DNA from 3 places in the Streptomyces sp. NPDC092952 genome. Region 3 is predicted to be linked to each of the others. Evidence: riboswitches for the same ligand, from Rfam matches in the RefSeq annotation. Region 3 holds a riboswitch; each other region holds the start of a gene.
What was found. A riboswitch is a leader RNA that binds a small molecule or an ion and turns the genes downstream of it on or off. The one in region 3 is predicted to bind cyclic di-AMP.
Positions count from the first base shown of each region.

Region 1: linked by a shared signal. The riboswitch ahead of ACIQGQ_RS26845 (C40 family peptidase) and the one ahead of ACIQGQ_RS35685 (transglycosylase SLT domain-containing protein) in region 3 are both predicted to bind cyclic di-AMP.
Region 2: linked by a shared signal. The riboswitch ahead of ACIQGQ_RS21980 (peptidoglycan DD-metalloendopeptidase family protein) and the one ahead of ACIQGQ_RS35685 (transglycosylase SLT domain-containing protein) in region 3 are both predicted to bind cyclic di-AMP.

Region 1 covers NZ_JBIVPT010000013.1:104,762-113,452, reverse strand. Annotated here, with positions in the region: gene bioD (dethiobiotin synthase) at 1-464, opposite strand, end outside; gene ACIQGQ_RS26860 (adenosylmethionine--8-amino-7-oxononanoate transaminase) at 466-1,770, opposite strand; gene bioB (biotin synthase BioB) at 1,763-2,926, opposite strand; gene ACIQGQ_RS26850 (8-amino-7-oxononanoate synthase) at 3,068-4,210, shown strand; gene ACIQGQ_RS26845 (C40 family peptidase) at 4,404-4,877, opposite strand; cyclic di-AMP (ydaO/yuaA leader) riboswitch at 4,881-5,047, opposite strand; gene ACIQGQ_RS26840 (hypothetical protein) at 5,441-5,749, opposite strand; gene ACIQGQ_RS26835 (ATP-dependent Clp protease proteolytic subunit) at 5,757-6,395, opposite strand; gene ACIQGQ_RS26830 (oxidoreductase C-terminal domain-containing protein) at 6,674-7,261, opposite strand; gene ACIQGQ_RS26825 (FAD-dependent oxidoreductase) at 7,143-7,490, opposite strand; gene ACIQGQ_RS26820 (hypothetical protein) at 7,563-7,841, opposite strand; gene ACIQGQ_RS26815 (ferredoxin) at 7,838-8,032, opposite strand; gene ACIQGQ_RS26810 (cytochrome P450) at 8,068-8,691, opposite strand, start outside.
Region 2 covers NZ_JBIVPT010000009.1:16,556-27,494, forward strand. Annotated here, with positions in the region: gene ACIQGQ_RS21965 (STM4012 family radical SAM protein) at 1-237, shown strand, start outside; gene ACIQGQ_RS21970 (STM4011 family radical SAM protein) at 246-1,121, shown strand; gene ACIQGQ_RS21975 (SGNH/GDSL hydrolase family protein) at 1,176-2,021, opposite strand; gene ACIQGQ_RS21980 (peptidoglycan DD-metalloendopeptidase family protein) at 2,186-3,097, opposite strand; cyclic di-AMP (ydaO/yuaA leader) riboswitch at 3,101-3,257, opposite strand; gene ACIQGQ_RS21985 (alpha-galactosidase) at 3,553-5,649, opposite strand; gene ACIQGQ_RS21990 (tyrosine-protein phosphatase) at 5,873-6,685, shown strand; gene ACIQGQ_RS21995 (DUF6126 family protein) at 6,696-6,863, opposite strand; gene ACIQGQ_RS22000 (XRE family transcriptional regulator) at 6,895-7,500, opposite strand; gene ACIQGQ_RS22005 (aspartate aminotransferase family protein) at 7,563-8,960, opposite strand; gene ACIQGQ_RS22010 (1-deoxy-D-xylulose-5-phosphate synthase N-terminal domain-containing protein) at 8,957-9,256, opposite strand; gene hpnH (adenosyl-hopene transferase HpnH) at 9,367-10,386, opposite strand; gene ACIQGQ_RS22020 (1-hydroxy-2-methyl-2-butenyl 4-diphosphate reductase) at 10,392-10,939, opposite strand, start outside.
Region 3 covers NZ_JBIVPT010000033.1:3,138-14,076, forward strand. Annotated here, with positions in the region: gene ACIQGQ_RS35670 (hypothetical protein) at 1-25, shown strand, start outside; gene ACIQGQ_RS35675 (DUF305 domain-containing protein) at 132-794, shown strand; gene ACIQGQ_RS35680 (ABC-F family ATP-binding cassette domain-containing protein) at 856-2,520, opposite strand; cyclic di-AMP (ydaO/yuaA leader) riboswitch at 3,060-3,247, shown strand; gene ACIQGQ_RS35685 (transglycosylase SLT domain-containing protein) at 3,251-3,745, shown strand; gene ACIQGQ_RS35690 (hypothetical protein) at 3,750-4,067, opposite strand; gene ACIQGQ_RS35695 (APC family permease) at 4,391-5,788, shown strand; gene ACIQGQ_RS35700 (NAD(+)/NADH kinase) at 5,968-7,020, shown strand; gene ACIQGQ_RS35705 (EamA family transporter) at 7,215-8,096, shown strand; gene ACIQGQ_RS35710 (lytic polysaccharide monooxygenase) at 8,167-8,757, opposite strand; gene ACIQGQ_RS35715 (sterol desaturase family protein) at 9,693-10,595, shown strand; gene ACIQGQ_RS35720 (amino acid adenylation domain-containing protein) at 10,647-10,939, shown strand, end outside.

The DNA.
Region 1 (8,691 bases), on a different contig from region 3:
GCCTCCGAGGTCAGTGCCGCGGTGTTGAGCGTGCCCAGCCCCGCGGCCACCACGACCAGCACCGGGGCGGCCAGCAGCCGGGCGGCGTCGGCGAGGGTCGAGCCCTCGTCGTCGAACCGGACGAGCAGCCCGCCCGCACCCTCGACCAGGACCAGGTCGTGCTCGGTCGCCAGCTTCCGCGCCGCGTCGGCGACGTCGTCCGGCCGTACCGGCGGGAGTCCGGACCTGCGGGCGGCGGTCGCCGGGGCCAGGGGCTCGGGGAACCGGGCCAGCTCGACCGCCGTGACATGGTCCCCGGCCAGCCGCGCCACCTCGGCGGCATCGCCCGGTTCGCCAGGAGCGAGGCCGGTCTGCGCGGGTTTGAGCACCGCGACACGGCGACCCGCGTTGGCCGCCGCCACGGCCGCCGTCACGATCGTCTTGCCGATCTCGGTGCCCGTACCGGTCACCACCAGGATCGTCATCTCATCCCTCTCGCGCCGCCGCGCACACGGCCCGGCAGATCCGCGCCACGTCCTCGTCGTCCGTCACATACGGCGGCATCGTGTAGACCAGGTCGCGGAACGGCCGCAGCCACACCCCTTCCCGTACCGCGGCCCGGGTCGCGGCCGCCATGTCCACCTCGTGATCCAGCTGTACGACGCCGATCGCGCCCAGCACCCGTACGTCCCGCACCCCGGGCAGTTCGGACGCCGGGGCGAGTCCCTCCCGCAACCCCGCCCCGATGCGCTCCACCTCACGCTCCCAGTCCTGGCCGAGCAGCAGATCGATCGAGGCGCACGCCACCGCGGCGGCGAGCGGATTGCCCATGAACGTCGGGCCGTGCGCGAGCACCGGCACCTTGCCGCGCGAGATGCCCTCCGCCACCCGGGAGGTGCACAGCGTCGCCGCCATCGTCAGATAGCCGCCGGTCAGCGCCTTGCCCACGCACATCACATCGGGCGAGACACCGGCGTGCCCGGCGGCGAACAGCTTTCCGGTCCGGCCGAACCCGGTGGCGATCTCGTCGAACACCAGCAGCACGTCGTTCGCGTCGCACGCCTCGCGCAGCACCCGCAGATATGCGGGGGAGTGGAAACGCATTCCGCCCGCGCCCTGCACCACCGGCTCCACGATCACCGCCGCCAACTCCTCGGCATGCCCGGCGATCAGTTCCCGCAGCTGCCGTACGTAGGCGGCGTCCGGCTCCGCGTCGAAGCCGGCCGGCGGCTCGTCGGCGAAGACCTGACGGGGCAGGACACCCGACCACAGCTCGTGCATCCCGCCTTCGGGGTCGCACACCGACATCGGCTGCCAGGTGTCCCCGTGATAGCCGCCGCGCCAGGTCAGCAGCCGTTGCTTGGCGGGCCGCCCGGCCGAACGCCAGTACTGCAGACACATCTTGACCGCGACCTCGACCGCGACCGACCCCGAGTCGGAGAGGAAGACGTGCCGCAGCGGCTCCGGGGTGATCCCGACCAGCCGGGAGGCCAGCCGCACGGCGGGCTCATGGGTGAGCCCGCCGAACATCACATGGCTCATCCGGCCCAACTGCCCGCGGGCCGCCTCGTTGAGGACCGGATGGTTGTAGCCGTGCACCGCGGACCACCAGGAGGACATGCCGTCCACCAACTCGGCCTGTCCGTGGGAAGGTTCGGCCAGTCTGAGCCGTACCCCGGACGCGGACGCCACGACCAGCGGATCCTGACGCCCCGGCATCGGGCCGTACGGATGCCAGACATGGGCCCGGTCCAGGGACCTCAGCTCGGCCGTGGAGAGCGGCTCAGGCATTGGGGGCGAGATCCGTCCCCGCGCCGCGGCGGCGGACCGCCACCAGGTCGGTGCGCGCGGCCGGCGCCTCGGCGGGAGCGGCCGGATCCGCCTCGGGCGTCCCCTCGCAGGGCGTGCATCCGCCGTCGTGCGAGCCGCATCCGCCCTGCTCAGACCGGTGCGCGGGCAGCGTCGTCGTGCCCGCGCCCTCCACCTCGAAACCGGCGTCCGCGATCATGTCCAGATCCGTCTGGCCCGCCTGGCCCTCGCTGGTCAGGTAGTCGCCCAGGAAGATCGAGTTCACCAGGTGCAGGGCCAGCGGCTGCATCGAGCGCAGATGCACCTCGCGCCCGCCGGAGAGCCGTACCTCCACGTCCGGGCAGACGAACCGGACCATGGCCAGGATGCGCAGGCAGTGCTGCGGGGTGAGGTTCCACTCCTTGGCCAGCGGAGTTCCCTCGAACGGGATCAGGAAGTTCACCGGCACCGAGTCCGGGTCCAGTTCGCGTAGCGAGAAGACGACGTCCACCAGGTCGGCGTCGCTCTCGCCCATGCCCGCGATCAGTCCCGAACACGCCGAGAGCCCGGCGGACTGGGCCTGACGCACCGTCGCCACCCGGTCCGCGTAGGTGTGGGTGGTGGTGATGTCCCCGTACGTCGCCTCGGACGTGTTGAGGTTGTGGTTGTACGCGTCGGCGCCGGCCGACCGCAGCCGATCGGCCTGGCCGTCGGAGAGCAGACCGAGGCAGGCGCACACCTCGACGCCCTCGTTCTGCTCCTTGATCGCCTCGATGGTCTCCGACACCCGGTCGACGTCGCGGTCCGTGGGGCCGCGGCCGCTCGCCACCAGACACACCCGCTTGGCCCCGCCCGCCACTCCGGCCGCGGCGACCTTCGACGCCTCGTCCGGCTTCAGCCAGGTGTACTTGAGGATCCCGGCCTTGGAGCCGAGCCGCTGCGAGCAGTACGAGCAGTCCTCGGGGCACAGCCCCGACTTGAGGTTGACCAGGTAGTTGAGTTTCACGCGCCGCCCGAACCACTGACGGCGCACCTTCCCGGCCGCGGCCACCACTTCGAGCAGATCGTCGTCCGGGGTCGCCAGTACGGCGAGGGCTTCTTCACGGGTCGGCAGCTCGCGCCGCAGGCCCTTGTCCACCAGTGTGGTCAGGAGGTCCATGGCGAAGATCCTGTCCTACCGGCGTCCCGCAGCCAAGGAGGAACCGGACAACAGTGCCTGTCGAGGGTGTGTGTATTGCCACACCATGACCGGCGGTTTCCACGGTTAGGGTCTGTGAGCTGCCTACAAAAGGGACCGCTCATGCCCTTCGACCCGTTCGGCTGGATCGACGCCGAGGCACGCCGTCGTGCCGATGCCGGACTCGTCCGTGTCCTCCGCCCCCGGCCCGCCGACTCCGGGCTCCTGGACCTCGCGAGCAACGACTACCTGGGGCTGGCCAGACACCCCGACGTCACTGCGGCCGCGGCCGCCGCCGCACACGAATGGGGCGCGGGAGCGACCGGTTCACGGCTGGTCACCGGCTCCACCGCGCTCCACGCCGAACTCGAACGGGAGCTGGCCGAGTTCTGCGGCTTCGAGGCGGCCCTGGTGCTGTCGTCCGGCTACGCGGCCAACCTCGCCGCCGTCACGGCGCTCACCGGACACGGCTCGCTGATCGTCTCCGACGCGGGCAACCACGCCTCGATCGTGGACGGCTGCCGGCTCTCCCGCGCCCGGACCGCCGTCGTCCCGCACGCCGACCCCGAGGCCGTACGCAAGGCCCTGCGGACACGGGACGGGCGGGCGCTCGCCGTCACGGACTCGGTCTTCTCGGTCGACGGCGACGCGGCCCCGCTGTCCGAACTGGCCGAGGTCTGCCGTGCGGAGGACGCCGCGCTGCTCGTCGACGACGCACACGGCCTGGGCGTGCTCGGGCCGGGCGGCCGGGGTGCGCCGGCCGCCGCCTCGCTCGCGGGCACCGCCGGGACCGTCGCCACCCTGACCCTCTCCAAGTCCCTGGGCAGCCAGGGCGGAGCCGTCCTCGGACCGGCCCGCGTCATCGAACACCTCGTCAACACGGGCCGGACGTTCATCTTCGACACCGGTCTCGCCCCGGCCGCGGCGGGCGCCGCCCTGGCGAGCCTGCGGTTGCTGCGCCGCGACCCGGAACGGGCCGGCCGGGCCCGCGCCGTGGCCGCCACGCTCCACGAACGGCTGACCGGGGCCGGGCTGACCGCCGCACGCCCCGACGCGGCCGTGGTGTCGGTGCGCGCCCCCTCCGCGGACGCGGCGGTGCGCTGGGCGGCCGACTGCCGCGCCGCCGGGGTCGCCGTCGGCTGCTTCCGGCCCCCGTCGGTGCCGGACGGGGTGTCCCGGCTCCGGCTGACCGCGCGCGCCGACCTGACCGAGGAGGAGATCACCACCGCCGTGTCGACCGTCCTGCGCACCGCGCCCGCGGGCTGACCGCACCCGCCCCCGTACGTGTCCGGCGGCCGCTCCGCGACGGCGGGCCGCACGGCCCGGTGAGGACCGCGCGGCCTCCCTCCCTCTCCTCCGCCGGCCGGACGGGCCGGTGTCGATCAGGGAGGGGGCCGCGTCGGACGGTCTGGCGCCGAACGTGATGCACGGCCGCGGCCGCGGGGCGGGCCGGCCGGGCTCAGCCGACCCGGCCGTAGTAGACGCTCCTGCTCCAGATCTTCTCCAGCCTCACCACGGCACCGGCCTTCGGGGAGTGCCAGATCCGGTTCTCCCCGGCGTAGATCCCGACGTGGTAGACGCTGCGGCCGGAGTGGAAGAAGACCAGGTCGCCGCGGCGCCGGTCCGAGGCCGGGACGTGCTTGGCCCGGTTGTACTGCTGCTGGGCCGTGCGGGGGAGCTTCCTGCCCGCCTTCTTGAACGCGTAGAGCGTCAGGCCCGAGCAGTCGAAGCGGTGGGGGCCCGCGGCGCCCCAGCGGTACGGTGAGCCCTTCTTCGACGCCGCGATGTCGAGCGCCTTCATCGAGACGGTCGCGGCCTGGGCCTCCGTCTGGGCGCCCGGCGCGAGCATGGTGCCGCCGACGGCGGCGAGAGTGAGGACCGAGGCCGTTCCGGCCCGGGCGAGCAAGGACGGGACATGAACCTGCGCAGACATGCGCAACCCTTCGTCAGCCGCCTGTGAAGGATGACCTGTCGGGTTCGGGCCTGCGAAGTCGCCCGGCCGCGTGGTGCGGCTTCACCCCGAGGGTCGTCCGGTGTGCCCGGGCCGACCCGTTGTGCTCGGGTCCTCCACTCCTGCCGATCCACTTTCGTCGACCAGACATCCGGACGGCGGCAGGACTCGGCGTCCACCCGGACCGCCCCGCCGCGGTGGCGGGGGCTTGTCGTCCCAGGGATCTTGACCCACGGGCCGGGGGATTTCCGAGCTGAAAAACTGATATGTGAGGCTCCTCACGGCTGATCCATTCGGGTGGACATGAACCCTTCCGGACTGTTGCCGGATGACCGGGCCGGCGCGGTACCAGCGGCGGAAGCGCTGATTCCAGCTGTGGTCCGCGCGAAACGCGCAAGTCGAGCGGTCTCTTGCGCAGGGGGCTTCCTACGCCGAACGGGCGAGGAAATCCGATCACCGTGTCGGGTGTGTCGCCCGCCTGGACGGGGCGCGGGCCGTGGGCGGTGCGGCGGGCCGCGCCGCCCACGGCGGAGCGTACGCTCCGGTCAACTGGTGGGAGCCGGTGGCACGGTGACGCGCCCGGCGCGGCGCTCGCCGTCCAGGACGCGCAGCGCCCGGGCGAGCGTCGTGGTGTGGATGTGTGCCTCCCCGCGCTCGTGCATCAGTGTCAGGGCGTCCCGCAGTGCGACCGCGTGCGAGGCCAGTGCCTGTGCGGCGCGCAGTGCGCCGTAGGTGTCGTTGCCCCGGGCCGGGTTGATCCGGCCGATCTGGTCGACGACGTCGAGGTAGCGGTCGATGAACTCCCCCTCGGCCCGGGTCAGTGCGGGAAGCGGCTGGGGCTCCGGCGGTCGCATCGGGTGGTCACCGCGCGCCGTGCGGTGCACGGACGGCGTTCCGGTTCTCCAGGACGTGGTCCACCAGGCCGTACGCCCGGGCCCCGGCCGCGTCGAGGATCAGATCGCGCTCGATGTCCTCGGCGATGCGCCCGGCGTCCTGCCCGGTGTGCCGGGCCAGCAGTTCGACGAGGAGCGCGTGGAGCCGTTCCATCTCCCGCGCCTCGATGGCCAGGTCGGACGGCTGGCCCCGCATCGGCTCGGGAAGTTCGGGCTGGCGCACGAGCACCCGGGCGCCGGGCAGCGCGTGCCGGTGGCCGGGCGTCCCGGCGGCGAGCAGTACGGAGGCGCAGGGGCCGGCCTGGCCGAGGCAGAAGGTCTCCACCTCGCAGTTCACGTACCGCATCGTGTCGTAGATCGCGGACATGGCCTCGAACGAGCCGCCGGGGGAGTTGATGTAGAGCGAGAGGGGCTGGTCGGGGGCCGCGTGCTCCAGATACATGAACTGCGCGATCAGGTCCGAGGCGGCGGCGTCGTCGACCGGGGTGCCGAGGAAGACGATCCGCTCGGCGAGCAGTTTGGAGTACGGATCGAAGGTGCGGACGCCGTCGGCCGTGCGCTCGGTGAACTCGGGCAGTACATGGCGGGCTGCGGGGCGGAACGGCATGGCGACGCCTCTCTTCCGGAACGGTACGGGCCAAGCCCTGGGCGGGCTTCCGTAGAAAATGTACAGGACGTACAGAAAGAGGGAAGTGTTTCGGGCCATCGACCTGGCCCGTCGGCCGGTTCCACGAGGCGGCCGAGGCATGCGGGAACGCCGTGAACCCGCCGAATGGGCAGGCGCGGAGGGGCGATCCGGCCGTTGCGTGGGCTTCCGGACCTGGCCGGAAATCCCGGACGAGGGGCGTTGACCGGCCGGGACTGCTGGTCAACACCCCTGGTGCCTCAAGGGGTGTGCGGTCGGGCTGCCGGGGCTGTCGCTATGGCCGCCCGCCAGTCGCTTCCGGCGGCGATGACCGTGCACCAGAGGCGCAGTGCCGTGGGCGGCATGCCGAAGGACAGGGCGCCGGTGAGCCGGTGGCCGGTGCGACGGGCGACGAGGAGCCGCCCTTGGGCCGGGTCGCCCTCGACGACGCGTGCTTCGTGGTGGCCGGGGAGCCGGCCGTACGCCTGGATCCTGACCCCGCGCTGGTCGGACCAGAAGTACGGGGCGGGCGGATTGGGGGTGGAGCAGGTTGCGGGCGGCGGCCATGCCCTGCTCGGCGGCGTTGGTCCGGTGCTCGCCGCGCATGTCGGCGCCGAACAGGGGGTTGTGCCGGCGGGCCACGTCCCCGGCGGCCCGGATGCCGGGGACGGCGGCGAGGTGCTGGTCGCAGACCACCCCGTCGGCCAGGCGCAGGCCGCTGCCGTCGAGCTAGCCGGTGTCGGGTGCGGAGCCGATGGCGACGAGCACGTCGTCGGCCGGGACCAGGGCCCCGTCGCACAGCCGGGCGGCGGTGAGCCGGCCGCCCGGGGCCACGATTCCGGCGACACCGGTGCCGGAACGCAGATCCACCCCGTGCGCGCGGTGCACGTGGGCGAGGTGTTCACCGGCCCGGTGCCCGAGGACGTGGGCGAGCGGAACGGGCGCCGCCTCGACGAGGGTGACGGCGGCCCCCGGATCGCGGGCCGAGGACGCCACTTCGGAGCCCAGGAACCCGGCGCCGACGACCAGCCGGCGGCCCGCGCCGAGGCGCTCGCGCAGGGCGACGGCGTCGTCCAGGGTGCGCAGTGCATGGACGCCCGGTACGGGCGGCCGGGAGGACGGCGCGGGGCCGGACGCCGGTGGCGGCGATCAGGCCGTCGTGGCCGCAGGTGGTTCCGTCGTCCGGTGCCACCGTGCGGGTTCCGGGGGCCTCCAGGCCGGCGACGGGCGCAGGGCCGTCCGTTCGGCGGACCAGGTACGCGAGAGGATCTGACTGGACGGCGGCGGTCGGTCGCAGGGGAGGTGGTGCTCCCGGCCGACCGGGGCGAGCGCCCCGTCGAAGCCTTCCCGGCGCGGGGCCTCGGCGGCCGACAGACCGGCCGCCGAGGCGCCGACGAAGACGATCCGGCGCGGAGGGCCGACGGTCACGCCCGGACCAGGCGGATCGCCGCCGCCGGGCAGATGGCGGCCGACTCCCTGACGTCGTCGTGGTGGGCGGGGTCGGGGGTGTCGGTGAGCAGTTCGACGATGCCGTCGTCGTCCTGGTCGAAGACATCGGGGGCCAGCAGGACGCACTGACCGGAGGCGACACACTTGGGCCGGTCCACTTCCACACGCATCGGCTTCTCGTTTCCGTTCGGGGGAGAGTGACGGTTCACCAGGTGACGGGCAGCGCGTAGACGCCGTAGACGATGCCGTCGTGCTTGAAGTCCAGCCGGTCGATGCCGGTGGCCGCCCGGAGCGTGGGAATGCGCCGGTAGAGCGTGCTGTACACGCACTGCAACTCGACGCGGGCCAGCGGCTGCCCCAGGCACTGGTGCACGCCGAACCCGAAGGCGACGTGGCGGCGGGCGTCGCGGGTGATGTCGAGACGGTCCGGGTCGGGGAAGGCGTCGGGGTCGCGGTTGGCGATGTCGTTGGCGAAGACGATGCCCTCGCCGGCGCGGATGGTGAGGCCGTCCACCTCGATGTCCGCCAGCGCCACCCTGCGGCGGCCGGAGTGGGTGATGTTCAGGTAGCGCAGCAGCTCCTCGACCGCCGCGGAGACCACCGCGGGGTCCTCCGACTCGCGCAGCAGGGCGAGTTGGTCCGGGTTCTCCAGGAGGGCCAGGGTACCCAGCGCGATCATGTTGGCCGTCGTCTCGTGCCCCGCGCCCAGCAGCAGGACGCCCGTCCGCGCGGCCTCGCGCCGTGTCATCTCGCCGGTGGCCACGCGCTTGACGGCGAGTTCGGACAGGAGGTCGTCGCCGGGCTCCGCGCCCTTGGCGGCCAGGAGGCC
Region 2 (10,939 bases), on a different contig from region 3:
CTCCAGGCCGACGGGCTGGTCCTGGCCGAGTACGCGGAGCGGTTCGGCACCTCGCCCGGCGCGGACTTCCCCGGGGAGCTCGCCGTGTTCGAGGCGCGCGGCTGGCTGGACGCCCCGGCCGGGGCGTCGGGGCTGCTGCGCCTGTCCCCCGAGGGCCTGGCCCACTCCGACGCCCTGGGCCCGGAGCTCTTCTCGCCCGCCGTGCGCGCCGCGATGGCCGCGTACGAGCTGAAGTGAGCGCGTCGATGGAGCTGACGATCCTGTACCGGGGCCCGCTGGCCTCCTGCGACTACGACTGCCCGTACTGCCCGTTCGCCAAGCGGCGCGACAGCCGGGAGCAGCTGCGGGCCGACCGGGCGGCGCTGGAGCGGTTCACGGCGTGGGTGGCGGAGCAGACCGGCGACCGGATCTCGGTGCTGTTCACCCCGTGGGGCGAGGGCCTGGTCCGCTCCTGGTACCGCCGGGCGCTGGTGGAGCTGGCGGGGCTGCCGCACGTGGCCCGGGTGGCGATCCAGACCAATCTGAGCAGCCGTACGGGCTGGCTGGCCGAAGCGGGAGCTGCGGGGCGGGAGAAGATCGCCCTGTGGTGCACGTACCACCCGGGGCAGACGCCGTACGAGCGGTTCCTCGCCAAGTGCGGGGAGCTCGGCGCGCTCGGGATCCGGCACAGCGTCGGGATCGTCGGGCTGGACGCCCATCTGGAGGAGGCGCGGAGGCTGCGGGCCGCGCTGCCCGAGGAGGTCTATCTCTGGGTGAACGCGGCGGAGGGCCACCGCTACACCGACGCGGAGGCGGACCGCTGGACGGCGATCGATCCGCTCTTCCCGTACAGCCGGGATCCGCACCGTTCGGCCGGGCTGCCGTGCCGGACCGGTGAGTCGGTGATCTCGGTGGACGGGGAGGGCACCGTGCGGCGCTGCCACTTCGTCCCGGCGCCGCTCGGCAATCTCTACGACGGGAGCTACCGGCGGGCGCTGCGGCCGCGCGCCTGCCCGCTGGCGGTCTGCGACTGCCACATCGGCTATGTGCACCTGGAGACGCTGCCGCTGTACGACGTCTTCGCGGGCGGTGTGCTGGAGCGGATACCCGCCTCACCGCTACTGCCCGGCGGGCGCGGCTGAGCTTCGGCCACGTCCGCCGGGCGGCGGCGGTGCGTCGGGAACGGATCCGCGGGGCTACAGCGGCAGCAGGTCGGGGCGCTTGGCCTCGACGTGGTCGCCGGAGGACTCGCCGCGCAGCCGCCGCCCGATCCAGGGCACCAGGTGCTCGCGCGCCCAGTGGATGTCGTCGCGCCGGACCTCCAGGGTGCCTCGCTGGGCCTGCGGGGGCCATTCCTGGTCGGGGTCGGCCGGTATGTCGATGCCGAGGACCTGGGCGGCGCGCAGCGCGACCCTGGTGTGCCCCTCGGGCGACAGGTGGAGCCGGTCGTCGTCCCAGGCGCGCCGGTCCTGGACGGACCGCAGCGACCACAGGTCCAGGACCGGGCAGTCGTAGCGGTCGGCGATGGCCCGCACATGGGCGGTGTACGTCGCGACCTTGCCGCGCAGATGGCGCAGGACGGGAATGCCCCGGGTGTCGAAGCCGGTGGTGACCATGACCGTGCCGACCGCGCCGGTGAGCTCGGCGACGGCGCGCTCGAAGCGTTCGGCCACGTCGTCGGGGTCGGTTCCTGGCCGGATGATGTCGTTGCCCCCCGCGCAGAAGCTCACCAGGTCGGGGGCGAGCTCCTTGGCACGCGGCACCTGCTCCTCGACGATCTGGTCGAGGAGGCGTCCGCGTACGGCGAGATTGGCGTATCGGAATTCCGGGTGTGCGGGTCCTTCGGCGTCGTGTGCCGTATCGGGGTCCGGGAGTTGGTCCGCGAGAAGTACCGCGAACCGGTCCGCCCAGCCGACGAATGTTCCGTCCGGGCCGGGGTCACCGACTCCCTCGGTGAAGCTGTCGCCGATCGCCGCGTACGACCCGATGACGCCCTGTCGGTTGTTGACGCCACGCTGCATTTTTCTCGAATCGTCTGCCACAAGCGCTTATCCTGCACCGTCGAATGTGACCTACGCGACCGTAATAAAGGGTTGACGGGTGGTGACATAGACCACCCGGTCAGTTTTTGGCAAAGGGGGAATAGGCGGAAGGGGCGGTGCGCCACCGCGCACCGCCCCTTCCTTCGTCCTGCTCCGGGTCACGCTCAGACGGAGATGCCGTGCGAGGCCAGGTAGGCGATCGGGTCGATGTCCGAACCGTACTCGGGGCCGGTGCGGACCTCGAAGTGGAGGTGCGGGCCGGTGACGTTGCCGGTGGCGCCCGAGAGGCCGACCTGCTGGCCGGCGCTCACGGACTGGCCCGCCGAGACGGAGAGGGAGGACAGGTGGCCGTACTGCGAGTAGTGGCCGTCGGCGTGCTTGACGACGACCTGGTTGCCGTAGGCGCCGCCCCAGCCGGCGGTGACGACGGTGCCGGAGGTGATGGCCTTGACGCCGGTGCCGGTGGAGACGGGGAAGTCGATGCCGGTGTGGCTGCCGCTGGACCAGTTGGAGCCGGAGGCCCGGTAGTTGGTGGTGTGGTTGCCGGGGACCGGGTGGACGTAGCCGGAGCCGGTGTCCTCGGTGGCCGGGGCGGGGGCCGGGGCCTCCTCCGCAGCCGGGTCCGCCTGGTCCGCCGGGGCGGGCTGCTCGGCGGCCGGGGCGGCCTTCGACGGTGCGGCCGTACCGGCTGCGGCACCGGTGGGCGCGGCCGTACCGGCGGCGGCGCCGAGGGTCAGCTTCATGCCGGGGAGGATCAGGCTGGGGTTTCCGCCGACGACCTCGCGGTTGTCCTGGTACAGCTTCTGCCAGCCGCCCGCGACGTGGTGCTCGGCCGCGATCTTCGACAGGTAGTCGCCGGGGACGACGGAGTACGTGGCGGGTCCGGCCTGCGGGGCGGCCTTCGGCGCGGTGTGCGCGACGGGGGCCTGCTCCGGCGTGGTGGCCTGGTCGGCGGCGTGGGCGCCGGTGGCACCGAGCAGCGGCAGTGCGATGACGGCGCCACCGGTGCTGACCGCGGCGAAGCCTCGGGCGATGGGGCCGACCTTGGGACGGCGGTGCTTACCCGTGATGGGCATGGCGTCTTTCCTCTCCGGCGCCTGCGAGGTGAGCTGTCGGGTTCGGGCTGGAGATGCCCGGCCGCACGGTGTGCGGCTTCACCCCTAGCCGTCCGGATCTCTCCGGCCGGCGGCCTACCTGGTTCCCCCGCTCCTGCCACGCGATAAGTGGATGTGAATTCCGGTCGGCGGCAGGATTGGGCGGGCCGTCCGGAATGCGGTGACCGTAAGCGAGCCGGGACGGCGAGAACAAGCACCTGGTTCCCCGCCGGTATTCCGCTTCGGGAATTCGGAACGGAATTCCGGTCACCCTCCGTGGATTACGGATCTTGTTATTCCGCGCGGCGAAAGGAATTCCCGTCCCGTCCGCCGCCACACACCGTCACGAATATGATCCCGCTCACGGGCCGCCGACCATCTCCCTTATAAGCGGGAGATGTTCGTAAAAAGCGCGCATTACGGACATGCCCGGCTGCTCAGTCCTGTCGCAGGCGCAGCACCCGCGCGTCGAGATCGCCCCGGAGTCCGGTGTCCAGTCCCTGGTGGAACAGGACCGCACCGTGGTGGACCGCCCCCGTGTCCCGGCAGGTGTACGTGGCAGCGGGGTCGAGCCCGCGCAGCCGCAGGGCCGGCGGGCGCTCCCCGTACCGCTGCGCCTCCAGCCACATCAGGACCACGGTCTCCTCGCCGTGCACGTACTGGACGGCGCCGAGTCCGCCGCGCGGTTCGCGCAGCCGGTACAGCGCGCCCTGCTGCACCACGGGGCGGATCTCCTTGTAGAGATCCACCCAGCCACGCGCCTCGGCCAGCTCCTCCTCGCTCCACTCGGCGAGGTTCCCGCCGATGCCGAGCACTCCGGCCATCGCGCTCACGAACCGGAAACGCAGCGAACTGACCCTGCCGTTGAGCTGGCGGTTCGGGCTGTCGGTGACCCAGGCGGCCATCACCCGGGCCGGGTGGAGGTGACTGAACCCCTCCTGGATGGCGAGCCGGTCGAGCGGATCGGTGTTGTCGGAGGTCCACACCTGGTCGGTACGGGAGAGGATGCCCAGGTCGATCCGGCCGCCGCCGCCCGAGCAGGACTCGAAGGCGACGTGCGGGTGCGCGGCCCTGAGCCGGTCGATCAGCGCGTACAGGGCGTCCACATGGGCGGTCCAGATCCGCTGCGGGTACTCCTCGCCGGGCCAGCCGGGGTCGGTGAAACAGCGGTTGAAGTCCCATTTCACGTAGTCGACGGGGGTACCGGAGAGCAGTGCGTCCAGCTGCTCCCAGAGGTACTCCCGGACATCGGGCCTGGCCAGATTGAGCACCAGCTGGTTGCGGTACTCGGTGCGGGTCCGGCCGGGGACGTGCTGGACCCAGTCGGGGTGCGCCCGGTAGAGGTCGCTGTCGGGGTTGACCATCTCCGGTTCGACCCAGATGCCGAACCGCATGCCGAGTGCGTGCACCTCGTCGGCGAGCGGCTTCAGCCCGCCGGGGAACCGGTCCGGGTTCGGGGTCCAGTCGCCGAGTCCGGCCCGGTCGCTGGTCCGCCGCCCGAACCAGGCGTCGTCCACCACGAACAGCTCCACCCCCATGTCCGCGGCACGCCGGGCCAGGGTCCGCTGCTGGTCCAGCGAGATGTCGAAGCCGGTCGCCTCCCAGGAGTTGTAGAGCACCGGCCGAAGGGTCCCGGCGTCCGGGATCACATGGGCCAGCTGCCAGGCGTGCCAGGCGCGGCTGGCCCCGCCGAAGCCCCGGTCGCTCCAGAGCCCGGCGAAGACGGGCGTGGTGTACGACTCCCCCGGGGCGAGCCTGAGCAGCCCGGACTCGTCGTGCCCGGCGCCGCCGGTGATCTGGACGAGCCCGTCGGGCAGCCGCTGCACGCAGATCCGCCAGGAGCCGGACCAGCCGAGCGCGCAGCCGTAGACCTCGCCGCTCTCCTCGGTCGCCGCGCCGTCGGCGTCCAGCGCGGCCCACGGCAGGTACTGGTGGCCGGTGTGGCCGCGCCTGCTGGAGATGACGCTCTCGCCGTGGAGCAGTTCCGCGCGCTCGATCCGGGTCTCGGCCGACCAGCGGCCGTGCAGCCGGCCGATCCGCCAGCCGTCCCGGGCCGGCAGCGACCAGGCGGCCGCGTCGGCGCGCAGCAGTTCCAGCGGCGGGCCGTCCGGACCGGTGTGGGCGACGGTGGCCCAGCGCTCCACGACGTCGGAGTCGTCCCGCATCCGGTAGTGCAGGGTGAGGCCGAGCCGGTGCACGGCGTCGGTGAAGCCGATCCGCAGTTCGTCGCCGTCGGTCCCGGCACCCCGGAAGGTCCACTCGGTGCCGCGGACGAGCGGGGTGCGGACCGAGAGCGCGGGGCGGACGAACCGGGGGCCGCCCTCGACCGGGTACTCCTCGTGGCCGTCGAGGGGGGATTCGAAGCTCCGGTGGGGGAGGTCGGGTGCGGCCGCCAGGGCCTCGGCGGCGGCGAGTCCGATCCTCGGGCCCCAGTGCAGATGGAGCAGCTCGTCCCGTTCGGTCAGTGCCAGTGCGTAGCCGCTGTTCTCGCCGGTGAGCAGCCAGGTACGGCCGGTACGACCCGTCTCGATCATCGCGCCCCCATTTTCCGACAGTTCCGCACATCATCGGCCGCCGGGGAGGTGCGGGCAACGGTGCCTCGGGGGGATGCGCCGGGTGGGCGGGCCGCCGACAGACCCGGGTTCGCCCGGGTATCGACAGCCGGGGCCCGAGATGGTTGCCTGAGGAATCGATGCCGTAGGGTCGCGGCAGTCGTGCCGCCGACGACCAGCGGCGCCGGACATTCCTGGAGTAACCGTGACGCAGCAGCTGCCGCAGGTCCCGTCGACGGAGCCCGAGCTGGCGGGCGTCCGCAACTTCCGCGACGTGGGCGGTCTGCCCACCGTGGGCGGCCGGCGGGTGCGGTACGGGCGGCTCTTCCGCAGCGGTCACCTGGCGCACGCCACCACCGAGGACGCCGCCTTCCTGGGCGGCCTGGGGCTGCACACGGTCTTCGACTTCCGCAACTCCGCCGACCGCCGCCTCGACGGCGCGGACGTGGAGCTGCCGGGTGTGCGGAACGTGAGCATCCCGCTCTCCGACCCGGCCGACGGCGCGGAGTTCTGGCGCATGGTCCGGGACGGCGACATGGACCAGCTGCGCTCCGTCCTCGGCGACGGCAAGGGGGTGGCCCGGATGGTCGCCTCGTACCGTTCGATCATCCGGGAGCGCACCGCCGAGCACGGCCGGGTGCTGCACGCCCTGGCCGAGGACAGTGTGCCCGCGCTGATGCACTGCGCGGCGGGCAAGGACCGGGCGGGGCTGTCGATCGCGGTGTCGCTGCTGGCCGTCGGGGTCGAGCGCGAGGCCATCGAGGCCGACTACCTCAAGTCCAACGACGCGCACCGCCGCTACCGGATACGCCGCAGCGACACCTCGCCCGCCGGGATGTCGGCCGAGGTCATGGAGCTGCTGAACCCGCTCTTCGGCGCCCGCGCCGAGTATCTCGCCGCGGCCTTCGACACCATCGAGGAGACCTGGGGCTCCGCGGAGCGGTACTTCTCCGAGGGGCTCGGTCTCGCTCCCGAGACCCGGGAGCGGCTGCGCGACCGGCTCCTCGACCAGGCGTGACCGGGGGCGCTCAGCCCTTGCCTGCCACCTCGAACAGCAGGTAGAGGAAGGCGGCGACGACGTGCCCGGCGACGAGATAGGCGATGAGCCGGATCACGATGCCGCGCGGGAACTTGGACTCCTGGGCCTCGTAGTGCTTGCTGGAACCGAGCGGGTCGTAGTTCTCGGAATCGGACATGACGGTCCTCTCTGGCGACCGGGAACCGGTCTCAGTGGTGGATTCCGCCGCCGAGGCACAGCTCGGCGGCGGGGCTCTGCAGCAGGGTGTGGACGAAGAGGAGCTCGGCGCCCTCCCGGCCGGTGGCCGTGATCCGGTGCGGGGTGAGGGAGTCGAAGTGCGCGCTGTCGCCGGGGGCGAGGTCGTGCACGGTGTCCCCGAGCCAGACGCGGAGGTGCCCGGAGAGCACGTAGAGCCATTCCTCGCCGGGGTGGACCCGGACGAGATCGCCCTGGGCGCCGGGCGGGACCCGGACGCGGAGGGCCTGCATGGCCCGGCCGGAGCCGCCGGCCCGCCGGTACATCCAGCCGTCGGCCTCGGCCCCCTCGTACGCACCGCCCCGGATGACCGCGTCGCGCTCCGGGGGCATCTCGCCGAGGAGCTCGGAGACGGTCGTGCCGTAGATCCGGGCGAGGCCCAGGAGCATCGGCAGCGAGGGCTGACGGCGGCCCGTTTCGAGCCGGGAGAGATGGGCGGGCGAGAGCCCGGCCCGCTGCGCCGCGCTCTCCAGGGTGAGGCCGCGGCTCCTGCGCAGGTCGCGCAGGCGGGGCGCGACACCGGGCAGCTCCTCGGCCGCCCCTCCTTCGGGAGGATTCATGTACCCATTGGGCCAGGCAACCTGCCTGAGAGGCAAATTTCTTGCCTCTCAGGCAAAAACCCTCAGCGGTTGGCCACCGCCTGCTTCACCAGTGTCCTCCCGAAGTCCCACATGAGCCCACCCCCGCCGTGTGCGTCGTCCATCACCTCGGTGAAGGCCGCCACGAACCGGTCGACGTCCGCCTCGTCGATCACCAGCGGCGGAATCAGCTTGATCACCTCCAGGTGGTCGCCCGAGACCTGGGTGAGGATGCGGTGCTTCTGGAGCAGCGGCACCACGACCATCTGCGCGAAGAGCCCCTTGCGGGCCGCCTGGAGCATCGTCCAGCGGCTGCGCAGCTTCAGCGAGGACGGCCGGCCGAACTCGATGCCGATCATCAGCCCGCGCCCGCGCACCTCGTGCAGCAGCTCGTACCGGTCGACCAGGGCGGTCAGCCGCTCCCGCAGCAGGTCGCCGGTGCGGCGCGCACGGGCGACGATCTCCTCGTCCTCCATCACCGCGAGCACCGCGAGCCCGGCGGCCATCGCCTGGGCGTTGGAGCCGAAGCTCGCGGAGTGCACCAGCACCCGGTCCATCGAGGAGTAGACGCGGCGGAAGATCCAGTCCTTGCCCAGGGTCGCGCCGACCGGCACGTAGCCGCCGGAGAGTGCCTTGGCGACGCAGACGAGATCGGGCTCGACGCCCTCCTCGTGCTGGTACGCGTAGAAGTCGCCGGTGCGGCCGAGGCCGGTCTGCACCTCGTCGGCGATGAGCAGCGCCTTGTGCCGGTGGAGGAGCTCCTGCGCCGCGCGCAGGAAGCCGGGGGGCGCGGCGTGGACCCCCTTGCCCTGGATCGGCTCCACGACCAGCGCCGCCACGTCGCCGCGGGCCAGCTCGCGCCGGAGCGCGTCGAGGTCGCCGAGCGCGATGGCGGTGTCGGGCAGCAGCGGCGCGAAGCCGTCCCGGAAGCCCTTCTCGCCGTTGACCGAGAGGGAGCCCGTCGTGAGCCCGTGGAAGGCGTGGGCGCAGTACAGGACACGGGGTCTGCCAGTGGCGTAGCGGGCGAACTTCAGCGCCGTCTCGACCGCCTCGGTGCCGCTGTTGCCGAAGAAGACCCGGTCCAGGTGCGGGCTGTGCGCGAGCAGCCGCTCGGCCAGCAGTCCGGGCAGCGGCTGGCAGTCGAAGCGGGTCAGGTCGGCCAGCGAGGCGTCCAGCACGTCGTGCAGCGCCTTGCGGACGACGGGGTGGTGGCGCCCGAGGCCCATCACGCCGAAGCCGGCGAGCATGTCGAGGTAGTCGTTGCCCTCCGCGTCCCAGAAGTGGGCGCCCTCGGCCCGTTCGTAGACCTTGTCGAAGCCGATGGTGTGCAGCATCCGGGGCAGTTGGTGGTTGAGGTGCCGGGTGTGCAGTTCGTAGCGTTCGGCGCCGCGCTCGGCCAGCAGCCGCGTCAGGTCGAAGCCCTGGGGCCGGTCGTCCGTCATCGCCCGTTCTCCTCGTTCCTGGGGTGCTCGGTGGCGTTCCGGGGCCGCCCGGTGGGCAGCCCGTGCGCACGGCTCCGGTGCCCGGCGTCCCGGAGGACGCGGCCGGCGGGCGGGCCGGACGCGCGGTGCGGCGCGAGGGAGGGCTCCACCGCCCCGGGGCCGGACCCCGGGCGACTACCGGTCCCGGCCACCGCGACGACGAGGAACTCCCCGATGTCGTCGGCCTGTTCGCCGAGCCGTCCTCCGTTCAGCGCCTTGAGGTCGTGCGGCCCCCGGATGGACTCCAGGATCGTCACGGTCGGGCCCCCTTCCCTGCTCGTGTGCCGGCGGCGGCCCCGCCCGGGAGCACCGCCGGACCGGCGGCCCGGGGTGGTCCCGGGCCGCCGGTCCGTCCGCGGCCCCGTCGTCAGCGGTTCCCGGAGACGGTCTCGCGCGCCGCGCGCAGGGACTCCTTGAGCGACCCCATGGTGGCGAGCACCGCGGTGGGCTCGTAGCCGCAGTGCGCCATGCAGTTGTCGCAGCGCGGGTCCTTGCCCCGGCCGTACTTGTCCCAGTCGGTCTCCTCGATGAGCTGACGGTAGGTCGGTACGTACCCGTCGCTCATCAGGTAGCAGGGCCGCTGCCAGCCGAACAGCGAGTAGTTCGGAATGGCCCAGGCGGTGCACGGGAAGTCCGCCTTGCCCTCCAGGAAGTCCAGGAAGAGCGGCGAGTGGTTCAGCCGCCAGCGGGAGCGGTTGCCGCCCGCGAACGCCTTCCTGAAGAGTTCACGGGTCTGCTCCACGCCCAGGAAGTGGTCCTGGACGGGCGCCTTCTCGTAGGCGTAGGCGGGCGAGATCATCATTTCGTCGACCTTCAGGTCGTCGTTGAGGTAATTGAGCACCTCGATGATGGTCTGCGGGGTGTCGGTGTTGAAGAAGGTGGAGTTCGTGGTGACCCGGAAGCCGCGCCGCTTGGCCTCCTTGATCGCCGCCACCGCCTCGTCGAAAACACCTTCCTTGGCCACGGATTCGTCGTGCCGTTCGCGCAGTCCGTCGATGTGCACGGCAAAGGCGAAATACGGCGAGGGAGTGAATTTCTCCATCTTCTTCCGCATCAGCATCGCGTTGGTGCACAGGAAGACGTACTTCCTGCGCGCGACGAGCTGCCGGACGATCTCGTCGATCTGCGGGTGCATCAGCGGTTCGCCACCCGCGATGGAGACCATCGGGGCCCCCGATTCGAGCACCGCGCCCACGGCCTGCGCCACCGGCATGCGCTGCTTGAGCACGCCCGCGGGGTGCTGGATCTTCCCGCAGCCCTCGCAGGCGAGATTGCAGGCGAACAGGGGTTCCAGTTCCACAATGAGCGGGAACTTGTCCCGCTTACGAATCTTCTGTTCGATGAGATACGTAGCAACCTTGATGGACTGACGGAGCGGCATGGCCATCTGGCTCACCTCCTGGGGAGCAGCAAGGATCGGTGCCATTCGTAGAAAGCAGGCAGGACGGCACGGAGGACACGGAAAGCCGATATTCCACCGCGTATCGTCCCGATGCGAACGAGCTCATGCTCCGGAGCATCCACGACCACCCGGACGGCGGCAACCGGGCGTGGCCCGGAGCGCAGGGCGGTGCGCAGGGTCGCGGCGGACTCCATGTCCACCGCGATCGCCCCGGTGGCGCGCAGCCCGGCCCGCTCATGTCCGCGTACGACATGGTCGGAGCCGGTCAGCGGACCGGTGTGGACGGTACGGCCGGGCACCGCCCTGGCCAGGGCCTCGACCAGCAGGCCCGTGCCGGTGCAGGCCGTCGACTCCCCGGCCTCCCGGGTCTCGTCGGCGACCACCAGGTCCCCGGGCCGCATTCCGGGCCGCAGCCCGGCGCAGAACCCGGAGGCCAGGACCGCCGAACCGGCCGCCCCGGCCCGGCCGAGCGCCCGCGCGACGGCCGCCTCGGCCGCCTCGGGGCCCATGCCGGTACGGAGCACGGTGACCGGTCCGG
Region 3 (10,939 bases):
CCAGGTGTGCGTCGCGCGGACGTGACAGGGATCCGCCGGTCCACGGCCTTCGGGCCGGACCGGCCGGACCCCCTGCCCTTCCGCGCCACGGATGTGGCGCACCAGTGCACACACCTGGAAAGAGAATCGCGATGTCCGCTTTCGCGCCCTTCACCGCCCGCCGCCGTACGCTCGCGGCGGTCGGCACCGCCGCCGTGCTCGCCCTGGCCCTGACGGCCTGCGGCTCCTCCGACGACTCCTCGGGCGGTTCGTCCATGCCGGGCATGGACCACGGCTCGCCCAAGGCCTCCGCCCCGGCCGCCGCCGGTACGTTCAACGACGCGGACGTGGAGTTCGCGCAGCAGATGATCCCGCACCACCAGCAGGCCATCGAGATGGCGCGGCTGGCCGACGGCCGGGCCGCCGACGCCGAGATCAAGAAGCTGGCCGCCGCGATCGAGGACGCGCAGGACCCCGAGATCAACACGATGAAGGGGTGGCTGACCTCCTGGGGCAAGCCGCTGCCCGACGCCTCGATGGGTGACATGCCCGGGATGGACCACGGCTCGGACGGCGCGGGCATGCCCGGAATGATGTCCGACAAGGAGATGGGCGGCCTCGAGGCGGCCGAGGGCAAGGACTTCGACAAGAAGTTCGCCCGGCTCATGATCGGCCACCACGAGGGCGCGGTCACCATGGCCGAGAAGGAGAAGAAGGACGGCAGGAACGCCGACGCGAAGAAGCTCGCGGAGGCCGTCGTCACGGCCCAGACCGCCGAGATCGAGCAGATGAACAAGATCCTCGACCGGCTCTGACCCCGAACGGGGCGCGGGTTCCCGTACGCCCTTCGTACGGGAACCCACGCCCCTCGGGCGCTCAGACGGAGTCCGCCGGAGCGGCGAGCAGCTCGGCCACCTCCTCGGGGGTGGTCTCCCGCAGCTCCTCGTCGACCAGCAGCCACCGGGTGACGGAGACCGCTTCGAGGAACGGCAGATCGTGGCTGGCGATGAGCAGCGCGCCCTCGTAGGACTCCAGGGCGCTGGTCAGCTGCCGCACGCTGGCGATGTCGAGATTGTTGGTCGGCTCGTCCATCATCAGGAGCTGCGGGGCCGGTGCGGCGAGCATCGTGGCCGCGAGCGCGGCACGGAACCGCTCACCGCCCGAGAGGGTGCCCGCCGGCTGCTCGGCGCGCTTTCCCTGGAAGAGGAAGCGGGCGAGCTGGGAACGGATCTGGTTGTCGGTGACCCCGGGGGCCAGCCGGGCCGTGTTCGCCGCGACGCTCAGCTCCGGGTCCAGCACATCGAGCCGCTGCGGGAGGAACCGCGTCGGGACGAAGGTCCTGGCCTCGCCTGACAACGGGGCCAGCTCACCGGTGAGCGTGCGCAGCAGTGTCGTCTTCCCCGCGCCGTTGCGGCCGACCAGCGCGATCCGCTCCGGGCCGTTGACCTGGAGGGTTCCTTCGCGCAACCGGCCGAACCGCGGCCGCAGTTCCTCCAGGGTCAGTACGGTCCGCCCGGCGGGCACCGCCGTGTGCGGCAGCCTCACCCGGATCTCGGCGTCGTCGCGGATCGCGTCCGCGGCCTCCTCGCGCCGCTCGCGCGCCTCGTTGAGCCGGTCCTCGTGGAGACCGCGGAGCTTGCCCGCCGACTCCTGGGCGGACCGCTTGCGGCGGCCGGCCAGGATCTTCGGCAGGCCACCGTCCAACTCGGCCTTCTTTCCGGTCCGTTGACGCCGGGCCAGCTTCGTCCGGGTCTCCTCCAGTTCGCGCTTCTGGCGGCGTACGTCGGCCTCGGCGGCGCGCAGCGTCCGCCCGGCCGCCTCCTGCTCGGTGGCCACGGCCTCCTGGTACGCGGACCAGCCGCCGCCGTACCAGTTCACCGAGCCGGCGCGCAGTTCGGCGATGCGGTCCACGCGTTCCAGCAGTTCGCGGTCGTGGCTGACCACGATCAGTACGCCCGAGTGCCAGGAGTCGACGGCTTCGTACAGCCGTCGGCGCGCGAACAGGTCCAGGTTGTTGGTGGGTTCGTCCAGGAGCAGGACGTCGGGGCGTTCCAGCAGCAGTGCCGCGAGACGCAGCAGCACGGTCTCCCCGCCGGACAACTCGCCGACGGTGCGGTCGAGTCCGATGTCGCCGAGGCCGAGCGAGCCCAGGGTCGCCAGGGCCCGTTCCTCCACGTCCCAGTCGTCGCCGATCGTCTCGAAGTGCTTCTCGTCGACGTCTCCGGACTCGATGGCGCGCAGCGCCTCGCGCCGTTCGGCGATGCCGAGCGCGTGGTCCACCCGCAGGGTGGTGTCGAGGGTGATGTTCTGCGGCAGGTGGGCGAGGCTGCCGCCGATGGTCACCGTGCCCTCGGTCGGGCGCAGTTCGCCGGTGAGCAGTCGCATCAGGGTGGACTTGCCCGCGCCGTTGTTGCCGACGAGCCCGATCCGGCCGCGGCCGACGCTCAGCGAGAGCCCGTCGAAGACCGTGGTGCCGTCCGGCCACCGGAAGGTCAGGGCCGAGCAGGTGAGGGAGGCGCTGGGGGCGGTGGGTGTCGCCATGGATTTCCTCGCAGTCGTGATCGCAATGAAGGGGGGATTCGTATGCGAGCACCACGCGGCGACCGAGCAGCGGAGAAGGATGCGGCTGTCCTGGAAACGAGGGACGGCTCATGCATCGAGGTCGCATCCACGCGGGGGTCACGGGCAGTGCGGAAACACTGCGACGACGTGACAGGCATACGGCGAAAGCCGTACGGCGTGGTGTTCGCGGACCTCAGATGCGCAACGTCCACCTCTATCGGAGACAACAGGACACGAAAACCATAGCGGCAGAGGGGAGTGGTTGGCAATGCTCCCCGCCCGTCGGGGCGCCGGACGGGCGAAGCGCGGAAAGTCGCCTCCCTCTCCCCGTGGTGCGAGTCACATCCCGCCCCCGACCGCCGTGCCGCATGCCGCGGATCCCTTTGCCCGCACGGGTCGTCACCGGGTCGGTGTGAGGTGGATTACCGGAAATGAAGTGACTTGATCTTGTTGGGCAATTGCATGCGGAAAAAGGGTCTTGTCCCCTTCGGATTCTCTCGTCTACGGTCTCCGTCAATCCGGACGGAACGCCGAATCCTGCCGCTGTCCGGAGCATTCCGACCACTTGTGCACGGCAGGAGCGGGGAACCCAGGTACACCGCCGGTCCGGACGTCCGGACGGCTCGGGGTGAAGCCGCGCCGACGCGCGGCCGGGCAGCTCCAGCCCGAACCCGACAGCTCACCTCGCAGGCGACGGAGAGGAACCACCATGTCCTTCACCGGTACGCGCCACCGTCGCGCCGCCACCCCGTTGACCAGGGGATTCATAGCCGTGGGTACGGGAGCGGCCGCCCTGCTCCTGCCACTGCTCGGAGCCCAGGCCGCTTCGGCGGCGCCGACCCCGGCCGCCGCCACCGCACCCGCCGCGCGGACCGCGGCGTACACCGACGACCTGGACGGCTGGATCAAGGAGTCGCTGGCCGTCATGGCCGAGCACGGCATCCCCGGCAGCTACGAGGGCATCCACCGCAACGTCATGCGCGAGTCGTCCGGCAACCCGCTCGCCGTCAACAACTGGGACTCCAACGCCGCCGCAGGGACCCCTTCCAAGGGCCTGCTCCAGATCATCGATCCGACGTTCCTCGCCTACCACGTGCCCGGCACGTCGACGGACAGCTTCGACCCCGTCGCCAACATCACCGCCGCGTGCAACTACGCCGCCGACCGGTACGGCTCCATCGACAACGTCAACGGGGCCTACTGAACCGTCACTCCGGGGCGGACCCGGCCGCCTGTTCCGGAGCGGTGTGGGGCGGAACGGGCACCGTGGCCGCCGCCCCGTTCCGTACCGCCTGCACGGCCGCGTCGTGCAGGCGGCGGCTGTCCTCCTCCGAACAGCACGCTACGGGGCTGCCCACCATGGTGAACCAGTCGATCGCCCCCGAGTACTGCACGGTGATCTGGGCCGTGTCCTCGGCCCAGGTCGTGTGCACGGTCAGGTCCCCGGACAGGACACCGACCTCCTCCGTCAGCACGCCGCCGTGCCCGGAGAACACACCACACGTAGTCCATGACGCCCAAGCCATGCATCCAGGCTGGCACCGAGGCGGCGAATGCGCGACCCATGGGCCACACGTACGCGCCCGATGCCGACCGGGGGGAAAATTTCCCAGGGTCCGGCCTTCGGTTCCCGCACTCCCCGATCCTTCGGCGTCCTCTGCTCAGTTAGCGCAAAATCGTCGAAATTGATCACTGGAACAACGAATTCCGAAGGTGAACGCCTCTTGACCTGCGGAACACGTCGGGATTGCATAGCGCGCTGGGAGCGACGAAACCACTCACCACGTCCTCGTCTGGAGGCGATACCGCTCCCGCGCTCAAACACCGCACTTTTGATCGGAACCGCACGATGACCGACACGCTCAGCGCACCTCAGGCGCTCGCCCCGGCGACCGGCCCCACCCCCCAGAAGCTCAAGCGCTCCATCGGCGTCGTGGGCGGCACACTGCTCACGCTGTCCTGCGTGACCCCCGCCTCGACCCTCTTCGTGGTCGTGCCGGACCTCTTCTCCAGCCTCGGCACGTACACCGCCCTGACCATCGCCATCGGCTCGCTGCTCTGCATCGCGGTCGCCTTCTGCTACTCGGAACTGGGCACCCTCATCCCCAGCGCCGGCGGCGAGTACGCCATGGTGTCGACCATGGCGGGACGGCTCGCCGGATGGCTCGTCTTCGTACTGTCGCTGCTCGTCGTGATGATCGTGCCCCCGGTGATCTCCATGGGGACGGCGGACTACCTGGCGCCCATCGTGCACATCCCCGCCCCCCTCGCGGGCGCCGGGGTCATGCTGCTCGCCACCCTCGCCGGCCTGCTGGACCTGCGCGCCAACGCGTGGATCACCGGAATCTTCCTGGTCCTCGAAGTGATCGCGGCGGGCGTCGTCGCCGTACTGGGCTTCGCCCACACCGAGCGCGGCGCGTCGTCGCTGGTGCACGGCACGGTCGCCTCGGCCGGCGGTTCCCACTCCACCGTCACCGCGATGATGGTGGTCTCCGGGCTCGCCATCGCGCTCTTCATCACCCAGGGCTTCTCCACCGCGGTCTACCTCTCCGAGGAGCTGGAGAACCCGCGCCGCAACGTGGCCCGCACCGTGCTCGCCACCCTGGCCATCTCCACCGCCGTCATCCTGATCCCGGTCATCGCCATCACCATGGGCGCCCCGGACCTGGCTGCCCTGACCTCCGGCGACCTCAGCACCATGGTCACCGCCTGGTCCAACTCGGCGGTCGGCACCTTCGTCAGCCTCTGTGTCGCCCTCGCGATCATCAACGCGGGCATCGTCATGGTCATCCAGAACTCCCGGGTGCTCTTCGCCTCGGCCCGTGACAAGGCGTGGCCGGCACCGGTCAACAACGCCCTGTCCCGGCTCGGCCGGTTCGGCTCGCCGTGGGTCGCGACCCTCCTCGTCGGCGTCCCCGGCGCGGCGCTCTGCTTCGTCAACCTCGACACCCTGTACGGCGTCACCGGCGTCTCCGTCACCGCCATGTACCTGCTGGTCGCCGTCGCGGCCCTGCTCTGCCGCCGCGGCGCGCACCGCGAGGCGCAGGCCTGGCGGATGCCGCTCTGGCCCGCCGTCCCCGTACTGCTGATCGCCGTGCTGGCGTACATCCTGACCCAGCAGGAGGTCGAGTACCTGCTGTGGACCGGCGGCATCACCGCGGTCGCCACGCTCTACTGGGCGTTCTACCTGCGGCCCCGCCGTGAGACCCGCTGGCTGGTCAGCATTCCGGAGGACGCCCGGTCCTGACCGGGGGCGCGTTCCGTGCGGTGCCCGGCCCGTCGGTGGAGATCCTCCACCGGCGGGCCGGCCCCGTTCGCGCCCGTCGCCCGACCGGGCGCAGCACCGTCCCGGCGACGGGCGGACCCGCCGCCCCTTGCCCACAGTGGGACGAGGAAGGTCGTCGGAGCACGGGGAGCGGTGGCGCCATGGGTGTCGAACGGGTCGGAGTCGTCGTGCACCAGGGCCGCCCCGAGGCCGTCGTCGCCGCGGGCGTCGTACGCGACTGGTGCGCCCGCGAAGGGGTTCCGTGCACGGACATCGACGTGTGGCGGGGCGACGGACGGCGGCGCGGCGGGCGCGAGGAGGCCGACGTCGCGGGCAACCCCGACCTGATCGTGACGCTCGGCGGCGACGGCACGTTCCTGCGCGGCGCCAGGATCGCCGCCAAGCACGACGGTGCCGTGCTCGGGATCGACCTGGGCCGCGTCGGCTTCCTCACCGAGGTGCCGGCCCATGACGTCGTGCGCGCGCTCGACGCCGTCCACCGGGGCCGGGCGGAGTTCGAGGAGCGCATGACGCTGACCATGCGGGCCTCCCGGGTGCTCGAAGTGCCCCCGGACATCGACGCCCTGATGGGCTACGGGCGGCGCCCGATGCTGCCGCCGCCCCAGCTCGCCCCGGACGCGGAGGCCGCGGCGGAGGACTGGGGCGTGGCGCTGGACGTCACCGCCCTCAACGATGTCGTCGTGGAGAAGCTCGCCCGCGACCGCCAGGTGAGCCTCGGCGTCTACATCGGCGGCCGGCTCCTCGCCTCGTACTCGGCCGACGCGGTCGTGATGGCGACGCCCACCGGCTCGACCGCGTACAGCTTCGCCGCCGGCGGGCCGGTGGTCTCGCCCCGGATGGACGCGGTCCTCTTCACCCCCGTGGCGGCGCACATGACCTTCGACCGCACCGTGGTCGCCGCCGCCGACGAACCGATCGCCGTACGGGTCCTGCCGCACTCCGGGCAGGCCGCGGTGACCATCGACGGCCAGCTGCGCGGCGTACTGGACGCCGGGGACTGGCTCGGCGTCTACGCGGCACCGCGCCGCCTGCGGATCGTCCGGCTCGGCCCGCACGACTTCTACGGGCGGCTGCGTACCAGGATGCGCCTCACGGACGCCCCCGCCACGGCCGCGGACGGTGAGAGCGCGCCGCTCTTCCGCCACGACGGCCCGGTCCCGCACGACCTCGCACACCTCCACCTCGCCCCGTGAGCCACCTGGTCCGACGGCCCCTGCCACCGGGCCGGCCGGCGCCGATATAGTCGGCCGCTGCGGGAGAGCGGCCATGGGGAGGAACGGGGTGTCGCGCTCCGGACCCTCGCCGATGCCCACTGCCCCGTCCCGTCCCCGGCCGAGCCGCCGACGGTGCCCCGGAAAGGCTCGCCACCCACGGAAGGGGCCACGCGATGCCGGCCGTCCTCGTTCTGCTGCTCTCCGGCACCTGGCTGCTGTCCGGTGCCCTGGTGACCGGGACCGATCCGCTGATCGTCGCCGTGGGCCGCACCGCGGTGTGCTGCGCGGTGCTCACCGCCGTCGCCGCCTCCCGCGCGGACGGCCGGGCCGATCTGCGCAGGGCCGCCGCCCGGCCGGGCACCGTATGGCTGCTGGGCCTGCTCGGCTTCGCCGGATATGCGGCGGGCACCCTGCTGGCCATCTCCCGGATCGGGACCTCGCTGGCCAATGTCGTCGTCGCACTGCTGCCGTGCGCCACGGTGGCGGTCGGCGCGCTGTTCTTCGGCGAACGCTCCGGGGCCCGTCGGACGGCCGGAGCGGTGCTCGCCTGCGCGGCCGCGGTCGGGTACGCGGCGCTCGGCACCGGGGCGGGCGACGCGGACGCGCTCGGACTGCTGCTGGTCGCGGCGGCGACCGTGGCCTTCGCGGTGTACGGCTTCCTCTACCGGAGGCGGATGCCGGGGCTGCCGCCGCTCACCGTGTTGCCCGTCCTGCTCGCGGCCGCCACCTGCCTGCTGCTGCCGATGGCCCTGCCCGCGCTGGTCTCGCACCCGCCCACGCCCGCCGCGATCGGCGGCATCGTGCTCCTGGGCGGGGCCGTGTACGCCCCCGCCTACCTCGTGCAGCACCGGCTCATCCTGCTGCGCGGGCCGGTCTTCACGGCGGCCGTGCAACTGGCCGTCCCGTTCACGGTGCGGCTCGGTGACTGGGCCCTGGGCACCGGGGCCGTGCCCTCCGCGGCGGAACTGCTGCTGCTCGCGGTGTGCTGCGGCGGCATCGCGCTCGTCACCGTGGAGCCCGGTCGGCAGCGGCTCGCCGGCGCGGAGGCGGAATGACGTCGGGGCCGAGGTGGCGGCCCGTCGCCGGACGACCGTCCGTCCGGCGACGGGCCGGGTGTCTCCGGACTCAGAAGGTGACGTCCGAGCAGGCGTAGAACGCGTTGCCGGTGTCGGCGATCGTCCAGACGCCGAGGATCAGGTGCTTGCCCGTCTTCTGCGGCAGCACCCCGGAGTGGGTCACGGTGGACCCGGGCAGACGCCCGCCGAAGGGCACGGTCAGGAACGGCTGGGGATCCAGGTCGGCCCTGGTCAGCGGCTTGGTGGGGTCGTAGCCGTCCTTGGTGATGTAGTAGCGGAAGTCGGTCGTGGCGTGCCGCGCCTCGATCCGCCAGCGGAACGTGTAGCTCTGCCCCGCCGTGACCTGTGTGGCGGGCCATGTGCCGCCGCGCGGGTCGTCGAGCTCGGAGAACCGGCCGATGCCGCCGGCGCAGATGGTGCCGTCGACCGGCCCGCGGGCGGGGAAGCCCTTGGGTCCTTCCACGCTCGGCGGCTCCCACTGGACCTGGCCGCAGTTGCGTACGGTGCCGAGGCCGCAGAGCTGCTGACGGCTGATGGGGGCGTCGGTGTAGCCGTGGGCCTGGGCGCTGCCGGTCGTGGCGAGCAAGGAAGCTCCGGCCATTCCGAGACCCAGGACGAATGAAGTGATCCTTCTGCGCATGCTTCGCTCCTGAGGGAGGTGTGGGGGCGCTGCGAGACGAGTGAGGGAAGAGGCGTCCCACCCTCACTAGGTCTAGACCAACTCCGAGACTAGTCAGAGGAATTGGTCATGTCCATACCATTGGCGCCCGATCGTGCGAGGGGGCCCGTGTGGTGCTGGAGTTCGTCCGCCCGGCGGATGTCAAGGACCTCGAACAGGTCAACGTCGATCGGATCTGGACACGCGGACGAGTGGCGTCACCCCCTGTCCGTGGGCCGATCGACGCCCTTTCGTGGACCTTTTCGCCGTCCAGCCGTTCCGGCTGCGGGAGTTGGTGAATCCCTGCCGACAACTCCGGGGAATTCCCCAGGCAATGGACTAATCGCCCCTGGTCAATCGGGTCGGTGGGGGCGACTACCGGACATCCGTGATCACGGTCGTCGGGGAAGTGGGCGGTGGAGGCGGATGCCGGCTCTCCTGAGTGCTGAGGCCGCGTCAGGCGGCCCTCGCTGCAGCAGGGTTGGTCACGAATGCGCTTCCGGGAAACGGCCCGGGGGGTGAGGGTGGCAATTTCCGATATGAAAAGTAATTAATATGCATGGCAATTTGGGGTGGCTTGTGGGGCGCTCTTGATTTTGTCGCGCCCATCGCAAAGTGGCGCCATGCGGCTTGAATTCGACGGTTGAGTCAGCTCATCAGGGAAAAATTACTAGGGCGAACCCCGGTGACGACGCCCAGGCTCGCGGAGCCCATGAAGGCGCTCCTCCCGCACTTCGATCCAATTTCCCGCGCGTGACAAGTGGCGAACATTCGTCCGGTCGCGTGCATTCGCAGGTATCCGATCAGATTTTCATTCATGGCTCGCGCACTCTTCCGTGCGCCGCGCCGTGCTGCTTCCTTCCGAAAAGGTGCTGAGAGTGGAAAGTCGCGAACCGCTGCCCGGCGGTGGCCCGGAGGTGACTTACGGTCGGGCCCGGGGGCACGATACTCCGGAGTTCTCCGTACGCGCGGTACTGCGCGTGTCGGCGTACCCGCTCCTCCTGGTGAGTACGGTCTCGGTGGGTGCCGCGGCACTCCAGCTCGACTGGGACCCCGGCCTGGTGAGCCCACTCTTCCTGGTCGGGGTGATCGTCTACCTGACCGCACTCGAACGCCTGATTCCGTACCAGCGGTCCTGGCACCCGGACGCCCGCGAATGGCGTTGGTACGGGGCCTACTTCCTGCTGACGATGGTGTCCAGCGCGGTCGCGCAGTATCTGGTCACCGCGATGGTCGCGATGCTCTCGCCGAGCGAGCCCGCGCTCAATCTCTGGGCGGAGATCCCGGCAGCACTGCTGACCGGCTCGCTGGCCAGCTACCTGGTGCACCGGCTGGGGCACACCAATGCCACGCTCTGGCGGCTGCACGGTGTGCACCACGTGCCGGAGAAGGTGAACGTCGCGAACAACGGTGTCAACCACGTCCTCGACATCGTCCTCGCCCAGGGCGTCGTGCAGCTGGCGCTCTCGCTCATCGGGTTCTCCCGCGAATCCGTGCTGGTCGTCGGCCTGTTCGTGGCCGCCCAGGGATATTTCGTCCACGCCAACATCAATGTGCGCATCGGCCCGCTCAACCATGTGCTCGCCAGCCCGGAGCAGCACCGGCTGCACCACAGCACCGACCTGTCCGAAGCCGGCCACTACGGCTCGGACCTGTCGATCTGGGACCACTTCTTCGGAAGCTACACCTGGCGGCCCGGCCGTGAACCGGTCGCGGTCGGCCTGGGTGATCCCACGTCCTTCCCGCCCACCGGGGAGATCGTGTCCAGCCTTCTCCACCCCCTGCGCCGTGCGAAGACGCCCGGAACCGGCCCCGCCTGAACTTGCATGTCCACGCCGTGCCGCGTGGCGTCACGACCTAGGAGTACGACCTTGCCCGACGTGAACAGCGCCTCTGTGAGCGACAAGGTAGCGATCATCGGCATTGGGTGCCGACTGCCCGGCGGTGCGTCGGACCATCGCTCTTACTGGCAGAACCTCATGGCGGGCAAGGACTGCATCACCCCGACGCCCGCCGACCGCTACGACGTCGGCAGCCTCGGCAGCAGACGAAAGGACAAGCCGGGCCGGCTGGTCGGCGGTCGCGGTGGATACATCGACGGATTCGACGAGTTCGACCCCGCCTTCTTCGGGATCAGCCCGCGCGAGGCCGACCACATGGACCC